Regions from separate parts of the Agarivorans sp. QJM3NY_33 genome, predicted to be linked through region 2. Evidence: predicted binding sites of a transcription regulator. Region 2 holds the regulator's gene; the other holds the start of a gene.
The links. The regulator MetJ, encoded in region 2, represses methionine synthesis genes. The targets are predictions, from matches to a motif close to TAGACGTCTAGACGTCTA.
Positions count from the first base shown of each region.

Region 1: a site for MetJ is predicted at 1,508-1,525, ahead of metK (methionine adenosyltransferase). Genes of this name have one in related genera too.

Region 1 covers NZ_CP194039.2:4,105,542-4,108,965, reverse strand. Annotated here, with positions in the region: gene ACRRSY_RS18375 (SprT family zinc-dependent metalloprotease) at 1-234, opposite strand, end outside; gene metK (methionine adenosyltransferase) at 310-1,461, opposite strand; gene clcA (H(+)/Cl(-) exchange transporter ClcA) at 1,895-3,307, opposite strand.
Region 2 covers NZ_CP194039.2:4,469,203-4,472,626, reverse strand. Annotated here, with positions in the region: gene ACRRSY_RS20175 (ISAs1 family transposase) at 1-1,088, shown strand, start outside; gene ACRRSY_RS20170 (PEP-CTERM sorting domain-containing protein) at 1,101-1,466, shown strand; gene metJ (met regulon transcriptional regulator MetJ) at 1,571-1,870, opposite strand; gene metB (cystathionine gamma-synthase) at 2,024-3,190, shown strand; gene metL (bifunctional aspartate kinase/homoserine dehydrogenase II) at 3,211-3,424, shown strand, end outside.

The sequences.
Region 1 (3,424 bases), 360 kb from region 2:
GGCGTGGCAAATTAGATGAGCCACTTCGTGAGGCACGGTTTGAGCGAGGAAGTGTTGTGGTTGTTGTTGGTAAAAATGCTGATTAAAGCGTAGTCGCCATTGAATTAGGTTGGCGCTGCCCGCAACTTTACTACGACGTGCCGATAACACGATTTCTGGTCGTGTAAATGCACGTTGATAGAAGCGTTCTGCTTGTTGAAAGCAAGCTTCAACCTGTTGCGAAAGTTGTTGCACCTTAAGATCCAAAAAGCCGAAAGGATAATCGCTGATTATACGCTTTCGGCTGCTTCAAGCTAGTGAGGCTTGGGTTTATAGGCCAGCATCGGCTTTCAGGGCTTCGGCTTTATCGGTTTGTTCCCATGGGAACTCGTTGCGACCAAAGTGACCATAAGCGGCTGTGGCTTGATAGATGGGGCGCTCCAGGTCGAGCATTTTCAAAATACCATAAGGGCGAAGGTCGAAATGCTTGCGTACCAAGGCAATCAATTTGTCTTCAGCGAGTTTACCGCTACCAAAGGTTTCGATACTAATAGAAGTCGGCTCGGCGACTCCTATCGCATAAGACACTTGAATCTCACAACGCTCTGCTAAACCTGCTGCGACAATATTCTTGGCGACATAACGGCCTGCATAAGCGGCACTACGATCCACTTTTGATGGATCTTTACCGGAGAAAGCCCCCCCGCCATGACGCGCCATGCCGCCATAGGTATCCACAATGATCTTACGGCCAGTTAAGCCACAGTCGCCCATTGGCCCACCAATGACAAAACGACCTGTGGGGTTGATATGGTACTGGGTTTTGTCATTGAGCCACTGTGCTGGAAGCACTGGTTTAATGATTTCTTCCATTACCGCTTCACGCAAATCTTCGGTGGAAATGCTGTCGCAATGTTGGGTCGAAAGGACTACTGCATCGATCCCGGTAATGATGCCATTCTCATAAGCAAAGGTAACTTGAGATTTTGCATCTGGGCGCAACCAGCTTAAGACTCCATTCTTGCGAACCTCTGCTTGGCGTTTGACTAGTAGGTGAGAGTAGGTAATAGGTGCTGGCATAAGCACATCGGTTTCGTTGGTCGCATAACCAAACATTAAACCTTGGTCTCCTGCACCTTGTTCTTCTGGTCGAGCACGGTCAACGCCTTGGTTGATGTCTGGAGATTGTTTCCCAACCACGTTTAATACCGCACAAGAATCTGCATCGAAACCCATGTCGGAGTGGGTATAACCGATTTCTCGTACCGTTGAGCGAGCTAATTCTTCAATATCCACCCAGGCTGAGGTTGTGATTTCCCCACCAACCATCACCATGCCCGTTTTGACGTAAGTCTCACAAGCTACACGGGCTTTGGGATCCTGGGTTAAAATTGCGTCCAATACAGCGTCAGAAATTTGATCTGCAATTTTGTCTGGATGCCCTTCAGACACTGATTCTGAAGTAAACAAGTGTGTAGTCATGTGATTGGACTCTCTTAGAATGTAATGTTGATGACGTATAGATGGATGACCATCTGGACGTCTATTCTAGTTTCGCTGACTTTATTTTTCCACTCTATTCGCTCATTAAATCATGAATCTGCGAATAATTTGTGAGAATGGCTACCCTCGCGACTGAATCAGGGGCTTGCAGCAATACTGTTACCGGGCTTAAAGCCCACTTTACTGATGATTTTTATTTGGGAAGTGCTGAATCAAATGTTATGTGCCATATAACAAGTCGCTGCTGAGTGTTGCCGACGAGGGACGAAAAGAACAAGCTCAGCAATTGTGCCATCGTTCTTGGCGATGACTTTAACTTTGGGCTCGTGCTTTTCGATGTGATGGCTGTATATCTGGGTCATTTACTATCTTGAACCGTGATGCCTGATCCTTACGCACAGCGATTGCGAGTTTAGCTTGTTTTACTATCCTCGTGACTTTCGTTGATCTGACGTTTGATTTCAGGATTGTTACGCAGTGATTGCTTCAATAGTTCAGAATATAGTGATTTCCCTTTCAAGGCTTGGGCAATGAAGGTCGCTCCTAAACAAGTAACCAGTAACGGTAAAATGAGTTGGTAGTTATCGGTCATCTCAACCACTAAAATGATGCCAGTGACTGGCGCTCGAACAGTTGCGGCAAACAGAGCCCCCATGCCAGCAATGGCAAAGATGCCTGGTTCAGGAACCAGGTCGGGAAAATAACTTGCCATTAAGCTGCCATATGCTAATCCAAGCAGAGTGCCCAGTGCGAGCATGGGAGAGAATACTCCCCCAGGTGCAGCCGAACCAAAGCTCGCAATGGTCGTAAATAAGCGAAGCACAAACAATAACAGGCAAACACCCCAAACAATTGGATTTCTAAACAACTCGGTGATGAGTTCTACTCCGCCGCCGGTGATATCGGGAACCAAGCTTTGCAGGGTCGCAAATACTGCACCAAATGCCGCACCTGTCATCACGATCCGCGAAATTCGGTTTTTTTGGAGCTGTTGTACTTTAGCCGTGGTACTCAAGACCCAACGGTTAAAGTTAACGCCAACAATACCAAAAATAATTCCTAGTAAAGCGAATAACCACAGAGAGTTGAGTGCTGGAATCGAAAAGTTCGGAATATCCATCACTGCCGATTGGCCATGAATCGAGCGCATCACAATGGTTGCCGCGGCGCTAGACAAGGTGACGCATTTGAATGAGGTAATGCTATAGCGAAATTGCGGCCGCATCTCTTCAATTACAAATAGTACGCCGGCCAAAGGGGCGTTAAAGGCGGCCGCTAAACCAGCGGCAGCACCCGCCGCTGTTAAGATATGGGTGGCGTGTTGATAACGTTTGGCCCTGCCGGCAAACATTCGACCTACCGAACCACCGATTTGAATCGAAGGACCTTCTCTTCCAAGTACCATTCCGGAACTGATGGTGAGCGCCCCAGCGAAGAACTTTATCGGTAGCACTCGACGCCAACGGATATCATGTAAGCCATCCAGAGCGCCTTCTAAGTGCGGGATCCCGCTTCCTGAAGCTTCCGGCGCAAAGCGAGCCGTTAACCAAAATCCCAAGGCGGTGATCAGAGCGCCAATCGAGGCACCTGCGATAATACTTAAGAAAGGACTTAGCGAAGCGCTCTCGACTAAGTGAATCCGAAAGTCACCAACCCAATTAATCAGTTCTTCAAACATCGCGATCACTAAACCGACGGTTGCGCCAACAAAGCCAGAAAGAGCAATCAGAACCATGTAATCGTATTGGGTGGTAAAGAATTTAGGGGTGGTTCGGTGCTTGATTAATCCACCTTGAAAAAACCGAAAGTTGGGAGACTTAGGCATTTTAAATCTAAAACCTTAATAGCAAGAATGACTTCAACGTATGAATAATTATTCATAGGTCCATAAAATTAATCAGCGCTTAGTTGGGGTGAAAGTAAATCACCATGCTGTTTCGTT
Region 2 (3,424 bases):
AACATTTATCAGTCGTCGAGGATACTCGATCTGACATCAATCAAAAGCATGACCTTATTGACGTGATTTTCCTTGTTATCAGTGCTATCGCATCAGGATGTGAAGGCTGGCAAGACATTGAATATTATGGAGAAGAGAAGTTGGGCTGGCTGAGGAAATATAGACCATTTGAACACGGGATCCCAAGACGACACACGATTGCACGCATTTTGCGTTCTGTTGTCGCGGAGTCTTTGCTTGAGGCATTAGCTCTGTGGATTAACGAGCAGCGAACGAGTCAAAACAGAGCCATCATCGCATTTGACGGAAAAGTACTGCGTGGCTCGTACCGAAATAACAAGAAAACAGCATTACAATTGGTTACAGCCTATGATACTGAACGTGGTCTCGTTCTGAGTCAGAAACCGACAGCGAACAAGAACGGCGAGATTAGCGTTGTGCGCCAAATGCTTGATGTTATTAACGTAAAAGGCAGTGTTGTCACCGTTGATGCTCTACATTGTCAGCGCGATACACTAGAGAAAATCGCAGAAAAGAAGGCTCATGTTGTCGTTCAAGTAAAAAACAACCAACCAAAGTTGAGAGCGGCTGTTGTTGAGCAGTTTCAAGCCGTCTTTGATGCTGGTAAAGAGAAGGTCGTCACTGAAATTAAAGAAAAACACCATGGTCGTAGCGAAGAGCGATACGTCTTTCAACTAAAGGCCAAGTTGCCCGAAGAGTTAGCAAAGAAATGGCCAACGGTAAGAAGCATCATAGCAGTGGAACGCCACCGCGTGATAAATGGGAAAGGCACTGTAGATACCTCGTATTACATAAGCTCAATGTCACCGAATCACAAATTGTTAGGCCACTATATTCGTCAGCATTGGCGAATTGAAAACAGCCAGCATTACGTATTAGATGTTGTTTTTAAAGAGGATAACTCTCGCATTACTTTAGACGGAGCGGTGGAAAACATAGCTCTATTTAGACGTTTTGTGATGAACATGCTCAAACAATGCGATTGTGGAGCGCCAAGTCACAAAGTGAAGTTGAAGAAAGCGGGATGGAGCGACGATTATCGGGCACGAGTCTTCTTTGGGTTATAAATCCATCAAAGTATGCTCCCGCCCTGTGGAGGTACCGGGGTTTACTGGCACGAATTCGTAAATGGTGGCAATTCACCAGTTTTAAAGCATTCTGGTGCATTATTCCCATCTAAAAGTGATATTCATTTAAAAATCGATGTGTTCGGAGATACCTACTCAGCATTTGTGAATGGTACTTTGGTCACTACCTTAACCAGCAGTTTGTACAGCCAAGGACAAGTTGGCTTGTTTAATAACAGACTCGGTCAAAGTTTCGATAACATTAGTGTTTCATCTGTTCCAGAGCCATCCACGATATTTCTTGCGGCATTTGGTATTGCTGGCTTATGTATGTTTAGACGAAATAAAAAGTCATATAAAGTACAAGCAAGAGCTTAACTCTCTGCCGTGGGCGGTTGTTCCTGCAAGATAAGTGAGCTTATTCAAAAGTGTTTGTCTAGTATTTAACAAAAAAGCCGCTCAATGAGCGGCTTTGCAAAATCTTAATCTTCTTTATCCAATTCAGCTTCGGTGGCTTTTTCTAAGGCCGGGTCGGGTCTATCTTTTTGTAGATCGGCATCATCGGGCAGGGGTTGCCCAGTGTAAGCGTGTAAAAATGCTTCGCAGAGCAACTCGCTGTTGGTGGCGTGTCGTAGATTGTTAATTTGTCTACGGGTACGCTCATCGGTCAGTATTTTCAATACTTTTAAAGGTATTGATACCGTTATTTTTTTTACTTGTTCGCTTTTTTTTCCGTGTTCAGCATAAGGGCTGATCCACTCACCATTCCAATCTGTCGACATACTTGAATACACACCAAACCAAAGAAACCCTATTGTAACGGGGGAAAAGCCACTTAGCAATCCAAGAGCAAAGACATTTAGACGTCTAGAAGTGTTGACGTCTTTACGGGGAGTGGTAAAGTGGCAGCATAATTAAAGGGAGTCAGTGAACACATGTCATTAAAAGATCTTCACGCCGCCACCATTGCGGTTCGCAGTGGTATTGAGAGTGATAGCCAACACGGAGCGGTGGTTCCGCCAATTTATTTGTCGAGTAATTATAGTTTCGCCGATTTTAAGCAAAAGCGGCAGTTTGACTACAGTCGCTCTGGTAATCCAACCCGTCAAATATTAGCCGATGCGATTGCCAACCTAGAGCATGGTGCAGGGGCGGTGATCACCAATACCGGCATGTCGGCCGTTCATTTAGTGACCGCTTTGTTAGCGCCTGGCGATTTGTTGATCGCACCGCACGATTGTTATGGCGGAAGTTATCGCCTGTTTGACAGTTTGGCGAAGAAGCAGGCCTTTGAAGTCGAGTTTATCGATCAAAATGATAGCGAGAGCTTGCAAACCGCCCTCGCCAAGCAACCAAAGTTAATTTGGTTAGAAACTCCCAGCAACCCGTTATTGCGGATTGTGGATATTCAAAAAATAGCTCAACAAGCGCATGCTGTGGAGGCTTTGGTAGTTGTGGATAATACGTTTTTGTCGCCTGTATTACAGAATCCAATTTTACTGGGGGCCGATATTGTGGTGCATTCGGCGACTAAGTATATTAATGGTCACTCTGATGTGGTGGCGGGTATGGTTGTGGCAAAAACTGAGTTATTGGCAGAAAGCTTGAGCTGGTGGGCGAATTGTCTAGGTTTAACAGGCTCAGCCTTTGATTCCTATTTAACTCTGCGGGGCTTAAGAACTCTGAAAGCACGGATGAATGTTCACCAACACAATGCTCAAACTATTGTTCAATGCCTGCAGCAGCAGCCTTTGGTGTCTGCGATTTATTATCCCGGCTTAGCAGAGCACCCCGGTCATGCGTTAGCCCAACAACAACAATCTGGCTTTGGTGCTATGTTAAGCTTTGAAGTTGCGTTAGATGAAACTCAAATGGTGAAATTTTTGAAAGGCTTACAGTTGTTTTCTTTGGCTGAGTCTTTGGGCGGAGTAGAGAGTTTAATCGCTCATCCTGCAACTATGACCCACGCGGCAATGTCGTCTGAGGCATTGGCCGAAGCGGGAATATCGGCGCAATTGTTACGGGTATCGGTTGGTTTAGAAGAAGCTGAAGATTTAGTGAATGATTTACAGCAGGCATTTGCCAATCTTTCGGTTGGCTAAAAGGTGTACAGGAGAACTTCATGTCGGTAGTTAATAGACATGTCCATAAATTTGGTGGCAGTAGCCTCGCTGACGCCAGCTGTTTCAAACGAGTGGCGGGTATTGTTGCGCAGCATTCGCAAGCGCAAGATCTCATTGTGGTATCGGCTGCGGGTAAAACCACCAATCGTTTGTTGAATATCATTGATTTGGCGAAACAAGCCGATAATGCCGCTGCGGAAGCCTTAGCTGCTT